4 regions of the Klebsiella sp. B345 genome follow, and region 3 is predicted to be linked to each of the others. Evidence: predicted binding sites of a transcription regulator. Region 3 holds the regulator's gene; each other region holds the start of a gene.
The links. Region 3 encodes PhoB, which activates phosphate uptake and scavenging genes when phosphate is short. Its sites were predicted from a motif close to CTGTCATAAAACTGNCNNAT; they were not measured.
Positions count from the first base shown of each region.

Region 1: serA (phosphoglycerate dehydrogenase) is a predicted target of PhoB. The motif match lies at 1,530-1,549, and genes of this name have one in related genera.
Region 2: kdgR (DNA-binding transcriptional regulator KdgR) is a predicted target of PhoB. The motif match lies at 1,487-1,506, and genes of this name have one in related genera.
Region 4: rpoH (RNA polymerase sigma factor RpoH) is a predicted target of PhoB. The motif match lies at 1,905-1,924, and genes of this name have one in related genera.

Region 1 is NZ_CP180443.1:2,131,417-2,134,961, forward strand. Features, by position in the region: gene ACMYSO_RS09920 (DUF2238 domain-containing protein) at 1-69, opposite strand, end outside; gene serA (phosphoglycerate dehydrogenase) at 111-1,343, opposite strand; gene rpiA (ribose-5-phosphate isomerase RpiA) at 1,613-2,272, opposite strand; gene argP (DNA-binding transcriptional regulator ArgP) at 2,440-3,333, shown strand; gene ACMYSO_RS09940 (oxidative stress defense protein) at 3,386-3,545, opposite strand, start outside.
Region 2 is NZ_CP180443.1:1,058,552-1,062,096, forward strand. Features, by position in the region: gene mgrB (PhoP/PhoQ regulator MgrB) at 1-140, opposite strand, end outside; gene ACMYSO_RS04955 (YobH family protein) at 300-539, shown strand; gene kdgR (DNA-binding transcriptional regulator KdgR) at 604-1,395, opposite strand; gene ACMYSO_RS04965 (MFS transporter) at 1,575-2,948, shown strand; gene htpX (protease HtpX) at 3,017-3,545, opposite strand, start outside.
Region 3 is NZ_CP180443.1:4,098,234-4,101,778, forward strand. Features, by position in the region: gene sbcD (exonuclease subunit SbcD) at 1-1,038, opposite strand, end outside; gene phoB (phosphate response regulator transcription factor PhoB) at 1,447-2,136, shown strand; gene phoR (phosphate regulon sensor histidine kinase PhoR) at 2,158-3,453, shown strand.
Region 4 is NZ_CP180443.1:2,608,136-2,611,680, forward strand. Features, by position in the region: gene ACMYSO_RS12325 (PLP-dependent aminotransferase family protein) at 1-837, shown strand, start outside; gene rpoH (RNA polymerase sigma factor RpoH) at 889-1,743, opposite strand; gene ftsX (permease-like cell division protein FtsX) at 2,004-3,062, opposite strand; gene ftsE (cell division ATP-binding protein FtsE) at 3,055-3,545, opposite strand, start outside.

The sequences.
Region 1 (3,545 bases), 2.0 Mb from region 3:
GCCGAACCCCGTCCATGCCAGGATCAGCAGCAGGAGAAAGGCGCCCACATTCAACTGAGAAGTATGCATAAATTAAAGGGATCCCCGCAGGGATCCTTTTCAAAGGTTAATCAGAACAGCAGACGCGCGCGGATGGTGCCCGGAATGGCCTTCATCGCCTGCAGCGCGTGTTGCGCCACATCTTCTTCCGCTTCAATGTCGATAACCACATAGCCCATCTGCGGTGTGGTTTGCAGATACTGTGCCGCGATGTTGATGCTTTGAGCTGCAAAGATCTGGTTAATTGCGGTCAGCACGCCTGGACGGTTTTCGTGAATGTGCAGCAAACGACGACCGCCGTGCAACGGCAGAGAAACCTCTGGGAAGTTGACCGCAGAGAGTGTCGAACCGTTGTCAGAATACTTCGCCAGCTTGCCCGCCACTTCCAGGCCGATGTTCTCCTGCGCTTCCTGCGTCGAGCCGCCAATGTGCGGCGTCAGGATCACGTTATCAAACTCGCACAGTGGGGAGGTAAACGGATCGCTGTTGGTTGCCGGTTCAGTCGGGAATACATCAATCGCCGCGCCAGCCAGGTGCTTACGTGACAGCGCATCGCACAGTGCCGGGATATCTACCACGGTGCCGCGTGAAGCGTTAATCAGCAGCGCACCTGGTTTCATCAGCGCCAGTTCTTCCGCGCCCATCATATTTTTGGTGGAGGCATTTTCCGGCACATGCAGGCTCACTACATCGCTCATGTTCAGCAGGTCAGAGAGATGCTGTACCTGAGTGGCGTTACCCAGCGGCAGTTTGCTTTCAATATCATAGAAATAGACGTGCATCCCCAGCGACTCAGCCAGAATACCCAGTTGGGTACCGATATGGCCGTAACCAATAATCCCCAGTTTTTTACCACGCGCTTCGAAGCTGCCAACAGCCAGCTTGTTCCACACGCCACGGTGGGCTTTGGCATTGGCTTCCGGTACACCGCGTAGCATCAGCAGCAGTTCGCCAATCACCAGCTCCGCAACGGAACGGGTGTTTGAGAACGGCGCGTTGAATACCGGGATCCCGCGTTTTGCTGCCGCGTTCAGGTCAACCTGGTTGGTGCCGATACAGAAACAGCCGACCGCCACCAGTTTTTCCGCTGCGGCGAAGATCTCTTCAGTCAGATGAGTACGGGAACGCAGGCCGATGAAATGGGCATCACGGATCGACGCTTTCAGCTCTTCGCTGTCCAGCGCGCCTTTGTGAAATTCGATATTGGTGTAGCCTGCTGCACGAAGGTTTTCCACCGCTTTTTGGTGTACGCCTTCAACCAGCAGAAACTTAATCTTGTCTTTTTCCAGTGATACCTTAGCCATTTCCCCGTCCTGTATTTGTCTTATCTGATGTCGTGCTGAACGAAAGTTCTTCCCAGCAACATATCAAAAAAAACTATCGCGGCAATATGAACGTTTGCGTAGGCGACCTGAAGAAATATCACACAGAGGGAAATGACAGGACAAAACACCAGAAAGAGAAGGAAAGGTAGATTGTTACTGAGGCCGGTTGCATAAATGTGACAGAAGTCACCAAATTCAGCCAGGAGAAAAAATATTTGCGAGGGAGCGGATTCACCCCCTCAATAATATTATTTTACGATGGTTTTCACACCATCGGCGGTACCGATCAGCGCCACATCAGCCCCACGGTTGGCGAACAGCCCGACGGTAACGACGCCTGGAATACCGTTAATGGCGTTTTCCAGGGCGATAGCGTCAAGGATTTCCAGGCCGAACACATCCAGAATGACGTTACCGTTATCCGTGATCACACCCTGACGGTACTCCGGACGACCGCCCAGCTTCACCAGCTCACGCGCGACGGCGCTGCGCGCCATCGGAATCACTTCAACCGGCAGCGGGAAGGTCCCCAGAATATCCACCTGCTTGGAGGCGTCTGCAATACAGATAAATTTGTCTGCCACCGAAGCGATAATCTTCTCGCGGGTTAACGCCGCGCCACCGCCCTTAATCATCTGCATATGGCCGTTAATCTCATCGGCGCCGTCGACGTAAATCCCCAGACGGTCCACGCTGTTGAGATCGAAAACCGGAATACCAAGGCTTTTCAGTTTTTCAGTAGAGGCATCAGAGCTGGATACCGCACCTTCAATCTGCCCTTTCATGGTGCCCAGCGCATCAATAAAATGTGCCGCCGTGGAGCCCGTACCGACACCCACGATGGTGCCCGGTTGTACATATTGCAATGCCGCCCAGCCTACTGCTTTTTTCAGTTCATCTTGCGTCATGATTATGGTCCGAGATGTGAATACCTGTGGCGCATTATAGAACACCACGGGGGGCATTGTCCCTGTGACAGGCTCACACAACTGAGCAGACCATTTTTCGTCTTCATCAAAAACAAATTTATGTCATAGTGCAAGTTAACGAAAAGTTATGGGGGTACGCCTGAGCAATGAAACGACCGGACTACAGAACACTACAAGCGCTGGATGCGGTGATTAGAGAACGTGGGTTTGAGCGCGCCGCGCAGAAGCTATGCATTACACAGTCCGCCGTCTCTCAGCGTATAAAACAGCTGGAAAATATGTTCGGGCAGCCGCTGCTGGTCCGTACGGTACCGCCGCGTCCCACCGAGCAGGGTCAAAAATTGCTGGCCCTGCTGCGCCAGGTTGAGCTGCTGGAAGAAGAGTGGCTGGGCGATGAGCAGACCGGTTCAACGCCGCTGCTGCTGTCGTTGGCCGTTAACGCCGACAGCCTGGCAACCTGGCTGCTGCCGGCGCTGTCGAGTGTCCTTTCCGATTCCCCTATTCGCCTCAACCTGCAGGTCGAGGATGAAACCCGCACCCAGGAGCGGCTACGACGCGGCGAAGTGGTCGGCGCGGTGAGTATTCAGCCACAGGCGCTGCCAAGCTGCCTGGTGGATCAACTGGGCGCGCTGGACTACCTGTTTGTCGCGTCAAAACAGTTTGCGCAACGCTATTTCCCGAATGGCGTCACCCGCTCAGCGCTGCTGAAAGCGCCGGTTGTCGCCTTCGATCATCTGGATGATATGCATCAGGCATTTCTGCAACAGAACTTCGATTTGCCGCCGGGCAGCGTCCCTTGCCATATCGTCAACTCGTCAGAAGCTTTTGTACAACTCGCCCGCCAGGGCACTACCTGCTGTATGATCCCGCATCTGCAGATTGAAAAAGAGCTTAACAGCGGCGAGCTGATCGATTTAACGCCGGGACTGTTTCAGCGTCGAATGCTCTACTGGCACCGTTTTGCGCCGGAGAGCCGGATGATGCGTCGGGTGACCGATGCACTAATCGATTACGGCCACAAGGTATTGCGTCAGGACTAAACGGCGCGCATAAAAAAAGCCACTTCAGAGAAGTGGCTTTTTAATTTATGGATTACTGTGCGGCTTCAGGCGTCTTCGCCGGAGCAGCTGGCGCTGCGGCCTGAGCCGGCTGCAGTTCAAACACCACATCAACCTGATCGTCAAACTGAATCGTCGCCTGCTCATAGGTTTCCTGGGCGGAGACCGGCGCCGCATCAGCAGCCTTCATCATG
Region 2 (3,545 bases), 2.3 Mb from region 3:
CAGGGGATAAACTTGTTGATGGTACAGATGCCGCTGAAAAATTGTACATCCTGATCGCACATTACGTTAAGCATCTGAGTCCATAGCAATAAGCAACCGGCTATGACGACGATCAGCAAAACCCAGCGTAATTTTTTCACTCCACTCTCCGCATCAGTATCAGATGTTTCCAGGATAACATGCGCATCTTAAACCGTGACTAACTGTAATACGAAAGGTAAGTTTAGGAATCATAGACTTGTTTCAAAGCATGTAGCTGTCACTATACCCTCAAGGATAATGCAAACAATGAGGCAACAATGCGATTAATCATTCGTTCCATTGTAGTACTGGCCATCGTATGGATTGGTATTCTATTAAGCGGTTATGGGATTTTAATAGGCAGTAATGAGAACGCCGCAGGACTGGGGCTTCAGTGCAAATACCTGACCGCTCGCGGCACCAGCACCGCACAATACGTGCACTCCGACAGCGGAATTATCGGGCTGACCGATTGCCCTGTTTTACGCAAAAGTGAAACGGTGATCGACAAAGGCTAACGCAATCCGGCCACAGCAGAAGCAGGTCTTCTGCTGTGGCCGGTGAATCCGACAGCCATTCACATCAGAATGGGTAGTCGTTGTATCCCATCTGTTCTGAAATTTTGCGCGCCGCGGTGTGCAGCATCTCAACATATTCGTGCAGACGCTCTTCAGAAAAACGCAGCGTCGGGAATGAGATACTCAGGCCGGCAATCACCACGCCAAAGCGGTCGAATACCGGTACGCCGATGCAGCGCAGCCCTTCTTCCTGTTCTTCGTTGTCTTCGCCATAACCCTGTTGACGCACCTGCTCCAGTACCCCAATCAGCTCTTCCGTGCTGGTAATGGTACGGTCAGTGCTGCGTTTGTACTCAACGCCTTCCAGAATTTGCTCGACTTCCGCGCGATCGCGCCACGCCAGCAGCACTTTACCAATGGCGGTACTGTACAGTGGGTTGCGACGGCCAACGCGCGAATACATACGCAGGTTGTACATTGAGTCAATTTTGTGGATATAGACAATGCTGTCTTCATCCAGCGCACCCAGGTGGACAGTCTCTTTCGTCAGACGTGAAAGTTCACGCATCTGAATGTCGGCACTGCGAATCAGGTCGACGTTTTGCAGCGCACGGGCACCCAACTCAAATAGCTTCAGGGTCAGAGAGTATTTCTCAGATTCGCCTTCCTGAGCCACATAGCCCAACGATTTCATGGTCTGCAAAAAGCGATAAACGGTGCTTTTTGACATCATGACACGCTGGGACAGTTCGGTAATGCCAATTTCACGCTCTTCACCAAGCGCCTGCAGAATGCCAAAAACCTTCAATACCGAAGAGACAGAATCTGGCTGTTTATCCAAATCTGCAACTGCCATTTATCACCTCATCGTAACTGTTTTATAAAAATTAGAACCGGTTTTTATTATAAATTCGCATCACCGCCCCCGCAATCGATCTTCTGCCCATTCGTTACAAATCTGCGACATACAACCGAATAATCAATGCTAAAATTATTATCCATAGAATAATACCCCCTTAAAGACACATATTTGACATGGATAAAAATATTTCTGATGGCCTGCCAACGCCGCAGCGCCATGGCGCAATCCTGACCATCATTCTGGGTCTGGCTATGGCGGTCCTCGATGGCGCGATAGCCAACGTCGCTCTGCCGACCATTGCTACGGATCTGAATGCCTCCCCAGCGGCATCGATATGGATAGTCAATGCCTACCAGATAGCCATCGTCATTGCCCTGCTGCCGCTTTCCTTTCTGGGCGACATGTTTGGCTACCGCCGGGTTTACAAGATCGGCCTCGCGCTTTTCACCCTGACCTCATTAGCCTGCGCCCTCTCCCGTAGCCTGGAGATGCTGACCCTCGCACGCGTCGCTCAGGGCCTTGGCGGCGCAGCATTGATGAGCGTGAACACGGCGCTGATCCGTCTTATCTTCCCCCAGCGTTTCCTCGGGCGTGGGATGGGGATTAACTCATTCGTGGTGGCGGTGTCATCGGCGGCAGGTCCGACAATTGCTGCCGCGATCCTTTCAGTCGCCTCCTGGCAATGGCTGTTTTTGATTAATATTCCGCTGGGGATTGTTTCGCTGCTCCTCGCCATGCGCTTTCTGCCCGCCAACACCGGGCGGAGCAAAATCACCCGCTTCGACCTTCCCAGCGCCATTATGAATGCGCTGACCTTTGGCCTACTGATTACCGCCCTCGGTGGTTTTGCGCAAGGTCAGTCCGGCCAACTGGTGCTGGCTGAAGTGGCCGCGGTCCTGGTGATCGGCTTCTTCTTTGTTCGCCGCCAGCTGCAAATGCCGGTGCCGCTGTTACCGATAGACCTGCTGCGGATCCCACTATTTTCACTGTCGATCTGCACCTCAATTTGTTCTTTCTGCGCGCAAATGCTGGCGCTGGTCTCCCTGCCCTTCTTCCTACAGTCAATGCTGGGGCGCAGCGAAGTGGAAACCGGGCTATTGCTGACGCCGTGGCCTTTAGCGACGATGGTGATGGCGCCGCTGGCAGGTTATCTGATCGAGAAAGTCCATGCGGGATTACTTGGCGCGGTCGGCCTGCTGGTGATGGCCGGGGGCCTGTTTGGTCTGGCATTGTTGCCCGCATCCCCTTCCGATCTGGATATTATCTGGCGCATGGCGCTGTGCGGTGCCGGGTTTGGTCTGTTCCAGTCGCCGAATAACCACACCATTGTCTCTTCCGCTCCTCGCCATCGCAGCGGCGGTGCCAGCGGCATGCTAGGGACCGCACGTCTGCTGGGGCAAAGTGCCGGCGCCGCTTTGGTTGCATTGTTCCTTAATTTGCAAGGTAACAGCGGTACCCACAGCGCATTGCTGCTGGCCGGCGGGCTGGCAGTGATGGCTGCCGCCGTCAGCGGACTTCGTGTTACTCAGCCTCGTCCGGCTTCCTGATCGACGGCATTCGTGCGGCATAAAAAAACGCGGCCCGGAGGCCGCGTTTTTTGCCTGCAAGTACCGCGTTACTTCAGGTATTCACCGCTACGCAGCGCTTCGATACGCTTATCCAACGGCGGGTGAGTCATAAACAGTTCGCTCATTGACTTCGCTTTACCGTTAATGCAGAACGCCATCATGCTGCTGGCTTCCTGCGGCTCGTAGCTGGTTTTCAGACGCTGCAGCGCCGCAATCATTTTCTCACGACCGACCAGTTTCGCAGACCCGGCATCGGCGTGGAATTCACGATGACGCGAGAACCACATGGTAATAATGCTCGCCAGTATGCCAAAGACCAGCTCCAGCACCGTAGCCACTGCAAAGTAAATCAGTGGGTTACCGTTACTACTTTCGCTGTCATCACGGTTGCCGCCAAGGAACCCGGCCGCAATCTGCGCGATAACACGCGAGATAAAGATAACGAAGGTGTTCACCACCCCCTGAATCAGGGTCATGGTGACCATGTCACCGTTGGCAATGTGGCTGATTTCGTGAGCAATAACGGCTTCAGCTTCGTCACGGCTCATGTTCTGCAGCAGTCCGGTACTTACGGCC
Region 3 (3,545 bases):
TTCGCGCTGGGCGCGGCTGCGGCGGACCAGCAGTACTTCCACCGGCAGGTCATCGGCCAGGGCCTGAATTTTACGTTGGATATCATGCAGGTATTCGTCGCTGGTGATTTCAATATCCAGCCATGTGACGGGGTTCGCTGGGGCGTCCCGCCACTGGGTGAGCTGTTCGCTGATGCTGGCGAAATCGCCTTTCAGGACCGCCAGCGGCTGGGTAACCGGCACCGTCAGCGGGCTAACGTCTGTCAGATAGCCGTCAGTAAACGTTACCAGATTGACGCTTTTACTTTTCCCGGTCTCGTCAAAGCTGAGGGAAATCGGTGAGCCGCTGTAGCGAATATGTTCGTTGCCGCCAACCAACTGCGCCCGGTGAATATGGCCGAGTGCAATATAGTCAACCGGCGGGAAATGGCTGGCGGGGAACGCTTCCAGGGTACCGATATAGATATCGCGTACGGCATCACTTTTACTGGCGCCGACGGTGGTCAGGTGACCGCTGGCAATAATCGGCAGCGGCCGATCGCCGCGCAGGGCGCAGGCCTGCTGATACTGCTGTTGATAATAGTCGCTGATAGCGCTTAACAGCTGCTGTTGCTTCTCGCCGCTTGAATGGCCGGCCTGGCTGGTGACCAGCTCGCGTGGGCGCAGGAAAGGCACCGGGCAAAAAACAGCGCCGGGGGTGCCGTCACGCAGGGGCAGGATAAAGGGGGCATGGCCCGCGTTGGCCACCACCGTGGTTTTCAAAAAGGCCAGGATATCGCGGGATTCATTCAGGGTCGCGACCGAATCATGATTGCCGGCCAGCACCACCAACTGGCAGCCGGTCTGCTGAAGCTGCACCACAAAGTGGTTATACAGTTCGCGGGCGTAGCTGGGAGGCGATCCGGTATCAAAAATATCGCCGGCGACAATAATGGCATCGACCTCGTGCTGCTGAGCAATGGACAGCAGCCAGTCGAGAAAGGCCGAATGTTCGGCGGCACGGCTTTTACTGTAAAAATTCTGACCCAGGTGCCAGTCAGAGGTATGAATGATGCGCATAATGATTTCCTGACGAAAAAGCATGAGCGCATTATACCCTTCATCCTTCAAGTTGCTTGGGTGTTAGCTGCACCCGTTCACCCCAGTCACTTACCCGAGTAAGCTCCTGGGGATTATGAGCCTCATTGATGATGAGGCTCACCCTTCGGGCCAGCGCAAGCGCTGTTCAAATCGGTTAATACCGATTTGTCACGGCCTTGCTGCCTACAAGCAACTCGAATAATTTTGGGTATATATTCTTCATCCTTCAGGTTGCCTCCCCGAGCCGCGATCGGATTGTCGGTTACTCCTTGTCATCATTCGAAATCTACGATCATCAGACGGTCATTTTTTTCATAAATCTGTCACAAAACTGACGCATAATGACGCCGCACTCTATACTGATGGCTAAAAAACACAGGGTAAATAATGGCGAGAAGAATTCTGGTCGTTGAAGATGAAGCTCCGATCCGCGAAATGGTCTGCTTTGTTCTGGAGCAAAACGGCTTTCAGCCCGTCGAGGCGGAAGATTATGACAGTGCGGTGAATCAACTCAATGAACCCTGGCCTGATTTGATTCTCCTTGACTGGATGTTGCCGGGCGGGTCGGGTCTGCAGTTTATTAAACAGCTGAAGCGCGAAGCGATGACCCGGGATATTCCGGTGGTGATGCTGACCGCACGCGGCGAAGAAGAAGACCGCGTTCGTGGCCTGGAAACCGGGGCCGACGATTACATCACCAAGCCTTTCTCACCGAAAGAGCTGGTGGCGCGTATCAAAGCGGTGATGCGTCGAATTTCGCCGATGGCGGTAGAAGAAGTGATTGAAATGCAAGGCCTTAGCCTGGATCCTTCCTCGCATCGCGTGATGACCGGTGAAAGTCCGCTGGACATGGGGCCAACGGAATTTAAATTATTACATTTCTTTATGACCCACCCGGAACGCGTGTACAGCCGCGAACAGCTGCTGAATCACGTCTGGGGTACGAACGTGTATGTAGAAGACCGAACGGTGGATGTGCACATTCGTCGTCTACGTAAAGCGCTGGAACTTAGCGGCCATGACCGGATGGTACAAACGGTTCGCGGCACAGGGTATCGTTTCTCCGCTCGTTTCTGAATGTCGACAGGAGTGTGAACCGTGCTGGAACGGCTGTCATGGAAAAGGCTGGCGCTTGAGCTTTTCTTATGTTGTATACCGGCCCTGATCCTTGGGGCGATTTTTGGTCACCTGCCGTGGTTTTTGTTAGCGGCGGTGACCGGCCTGCTGATATGGCATTTCTGGAACCTGATGCGCCTGTCGTGGTGGCTGTGGGTTGACCGCAGCATGACGCCGCCGCCGGGAAGCGGCAGCTGGGAACCGTTGCTGTATGGCCTCCACCAGATGCAAATGCGTAATAAAAAGCGCCGACGCGAGCTGGGCAGTCTGATCAAACGCTTTCGTAGCGGGGCCGAGTCGTTGCCCGATGCGGTGGTGCTGACGACGGAGGAGGGGGCCATCTTCTGGTGTAATGGCCTGGCGCAGCAGATCCTGAATCTGCGCTGGCCGGACGACAGCGGACAAAACATTCTCAACCTTCTGCGTTACCCTGAATTTGCCAACTACCTCAAAAACAGAGACTTCTCCAAACCTCTCAATCTGGTGCTGAATACGGCTCGCCATCTGGAGATCCGCGTGATGCCCTACAGCGACAAACAGTGGCTGATGGTGGCACGCGACGTCACGCAGATGCACCAGCTTGAAGGGGCGCGACGCAACTTTTTTGCCAACGTTAGCCACGAGCTGCGCACGCCGTTGACGGTGCTGCAGGGCTATCTGGAGATGATGCAGGAACAGGTGCTGGAAGGGATGACGCGCGAGAAAGCCCTGCATACCATGCGCGAGCAAACTCAGCGCATGGAAGGGCTGGTCAAACAGCTGCTAACCCTGTCGCGTATTGAAGCCGCACCGTCGCTGGCGATGAATGACAAAATTGACGTGCCGATGATGCTGCGGGTGGTGGAGCGCGAAGCGCAGACCCTTAGCCAGCAGAAGCACAGCCTGCATTTCGCGGTGGATGACGGCCTGCAGGTGCTCGGCAATGAAGAGCAGCTGCGTAGCGCGATATCCAACCTGGTGTATAACGCCATTAACCATACGCCCGCCGGAACGGAGATTACCGTTAGCTGGCAGCGGGCGCCCCATGGCGCGCTGTTTAGCGTCGAGGATAACGGCCCCGGTATTGCGCCGGAGCATATTCCGCGCCTGACCGAGCGGTTTTATCGCGTCGATAAAGCCCGTTCGCGGCAGACCGGCGGCAGCGGCCTGGGGCTGGCTATCGTCAAACATGCGGTCAATCATCACGACAGTCGACTGGAAATTGAGAGTACCCTGGGCAAGGGGACGCGGTTTAGCTTCTTGCTCCCGGAACGTTTAATTGCCAAAAAAAGCGCCTGATCGCCTGCCTGTCAGCATTACTTGCCAATGACCAGCTTCGGCTGGTCGTTTTCGTTTGCAGTCACTTTTTCCCCGCGTAATTAATGAACGTC
Region 4 (3,545 bases), 1.5 Mb from region 3:
CGCCACGTGCTGGGGATGAATGATGTGCGGATCGAGCCGGTGACCGTCGATGCCAACGGTTTGTGCCCCCCGGAGACGGTTGAGGAGGCGCCGCACCTGATTTTTGTCACCCCGTCGCATCAGTATCCGCTGGGGGCCGTGATGACGCTGGCGCGTCGTCAGCGCTTGCTGGCGCTGGCGCGTCAACACGGCAGTTGGATCGTCGAAGACGATTACGACAGTGAGTTTCGCTTTTCCGGCCAGCCGATCCCGGCGCTGCAGGGGCTGGTCGCCGATGCGCCAGTGGTCTACATCGGCACCTTCAGTAAGACCCTCTATCCCGGACTGCGGCTGGGTTATGTGGTGCTACCCCGGCCGTTGATTGGCGATCTTAAAAACGCCCATGCCGAGCTTTACCGCGGCGGCCACTCGTTGATTCAGATGGCGCTGGCGGAGTTTATTAATGCCGGTCACTACTCCGCCCATATTCGCCGAATGCGCCTGCTTTACAGCCGCCGTCGCGCCTGCCTGACGGAGCTCATCCAACGCTACTGCAACCCGCAGGCGTTGTCAGATTTCAGCGATAATGCCGGCCTGCATCTGATCCTCAATCTGCCGGACGAGGCGGATGATGTGGCGATCGCCAAAATGGCCAACGCCAGGCATATTCTGGTGCGCCCGCTGTCGCGCTACTACCTGACGGCCCGGCGTAAAAAGGGATTGTTGATGGGGTTTGCCAGCCTGCCAGAGACGCAAATGGAGCCGGCCTTCCAGGTTCTGCTGGAGTGCCTGCAGACGTTATGTCCCGAGGTGCTGGCCAACGGAGAAGGCGCAGAAAAACAAAACGCCCCAACGTAATGTGGGGCGTTATCAGGTGCCTGCGAAGAGGCGAGTGCTCACGCGGTCGCGTTATGCTTCGATAGCCATACGCAGTTTTTTCATCGCGTTTTTTTCCAGCTGGCGCACGCGCTCAGCCGACACGCCGTAACGATCGGCCAGTTCCTGCAGCGTCGACTTGTTGTCTTCGTCCAGCCAGCGGGCGCGGATGATGTCCTGGCTACGCTCGTCCAGGCCCTGCATCGCATCGGTCAGCTTGTTGGCCGCCTGCTCTTCCCAGTTATCATCTTCAATGCCGTCGGCAAAGTTAGAGGTTTTATCCTGCAGATAGAGCACCGGAGCCATCGGCTGGCTATCGGACTCGTCGTCCGACGACATGTCAAAGGTCATGTCCTGCGCCGCCATACGGGATTCCATCTCACGCACGTCTTTGCTCGACACGCCCAGCTCGCGGGCCACCATTTCGACTTCATCCTGGTTAAACCAGCCCAGACGCTGCTTGGTTTTACGCAGGTTAAAGAACAGTTTACGCTGCGCTTTGGTCGTTGCGACCTTCACAATACGCCAGTTACGCAGGACGTATTCGTGAATTTCAGCCTTGATCCAGTGCACGGCGAAGGAAACCAGACGCACGCCCACTTCCGGGTTGAAACGACGCACGGCTTTCATCAGGCCGATGTTGCCTTCCTGAATCAGATCCGCCTGCGGCAGGCCATAGCCCGAGTAATTACGAGCAATATGAACAACAAAGCGCAGGTGAGACAGAATCAGCCTTTTCGCTGCTTCCAGATCGCCCTGGTAATGCAGCTTTTCAGCAAGCTCCCGCTCTTCATCAGCCGACAACATCGGCCAAGTGTTCGCAGCCCGGATATACGATTCCAGGTTACCAACGGGGGCTAAAGCTAAAGTTTGCATATCTTTGGTCATTCAAATCCTCTCAATCGATATCGTCTGGCGCGGTGGCTTCCCATCACATGGGCAACAAACATGCCAGCATTTATGAGCAACGAGAATATCACCCACATTAGTATCAGACAGTGATTTTATCCACAAGTTCCATGCAACGATGTGAATAGATTACGCACAAAATGTGACATGGATATGAAAGCGTAGGGAAGAGACAACAGGGACTCTTTCCCTGCAGAGAGACATTCATCAGTGCAGGGAAAGATTATACCAGACTTTTTTTAATCGGGGGTAAAGTGACGTAAATGTTGGACGGTAGCCAGCCAGGCCGCGACCCAGCCAATCATCGAGCAGACGATCAGCATCAGCAGACACTCGTCGAAGCCTAAACCGCTGAGCTCAAATTTCGTTCCGAACACCTGGGCCACTTCGGTCACCGCTGACGACAGACGCATCACCATGATTTCCGACAGAATCAGCGATAAGAAGGCGCCACAAAAGCCCAGCAGCGCCCCGCCGTACAGGAACGGACGCAGAATAAATCCATCGGTCGCGCCAATCAGCTTCTGCACGTTAATGGTGTCGCGGCGCGCAAAAATGCTCAGACGCACGCTGTTGCCAATCACCAGGAACACGGCAGCAACCATTAACACGCCAATCAAGGCCGATACGCGTCCTACTAATCCCGTTAAGGAAGAGAGACGCGCGAACCAACTGTCATCCATGCGCACTTCATCGACGCCCTGAATACGCGTCACCCGATCGCGTAACGTATTCAATGCCTCGGTCCCCTGGAAGTCCAGCTTCGGCACCACAATCGCCACCGCCGGCAGCGGGTTCTCTTCCAGCATATCCAGTGCGCCGCCAAAGCCAGACCAGTTGCGGAACTCCCCTAGCGCTTCGTCACGCGACAGATAGTTAACCTTCTCAACGCCTTGCTCCGCCTGCAGCTGACCGACAACCCGCGCCGCTGCATCGTCATCCAGCGTTTTCTCAAGGTAGACGGTGATCTGCGGGGTAGGATAATACTGCGCTGCTGCGGTATTGACGTTTTTGTACACCATGTAGCAGACGCTTGGCAGCGTCAGCGAGATGGCGATAACCATGATCGTCAGGAAGGTCGCGAGCGGCGTGCTTTTCAGATCCTGAACCGCGCCATGCCAGGCATAGCGAACCTGTTCGTTAAAGACGTTGCTCTTACGGGAAGCCGGGGCTGGCGTCGCTTTGGGCCGCTTCGGCGCATTGCGCCCGCCACCACCGCCCGCACCAGCACCGTTACGCAGGCGATCGAACCTGTTGCCGAACTGGCGAATTTGATTTATTGCGTCACGCTTATTCACCCCAGTGGCCTCCATGCATATGACCGTCGCTCAGGGTCAGCATGCGATACGAGCGGCTGGAGATCAGCCCCAGGTCGTGCGTCGCCATCAGAACCGTTACCCCTACGCGGTTGAACTCCTCAAACAGACGTAAAATCCCTTCCGAGAGCGCCTCATCGAGGTTACCGGTCGGTTCGTCCGCCAGCAGTACCGCTGGCTTATTCACCACCGCGCGGGCAATCCCTACGCGCTGCTGTTCACCACCGGAGAGTTGGATGGGAAGGTTTTTCGCTTTGTCCAGCAGCCCGACTTTATCCAGCGCCGCCGACACACGGCGACGAATATCATCGCCGCTGGCGCCGGCAATAATCAGCGGGATAGCCACATTATCAAACACCGTACGATCCATCAGCAGGTGATGGTCCTGGAAAATCATGCCGATCTGGCGCCGTAGGAACGGCACCTCCCGGCTCTTCAGACGGCTAATATCATGGCCGCCGAATA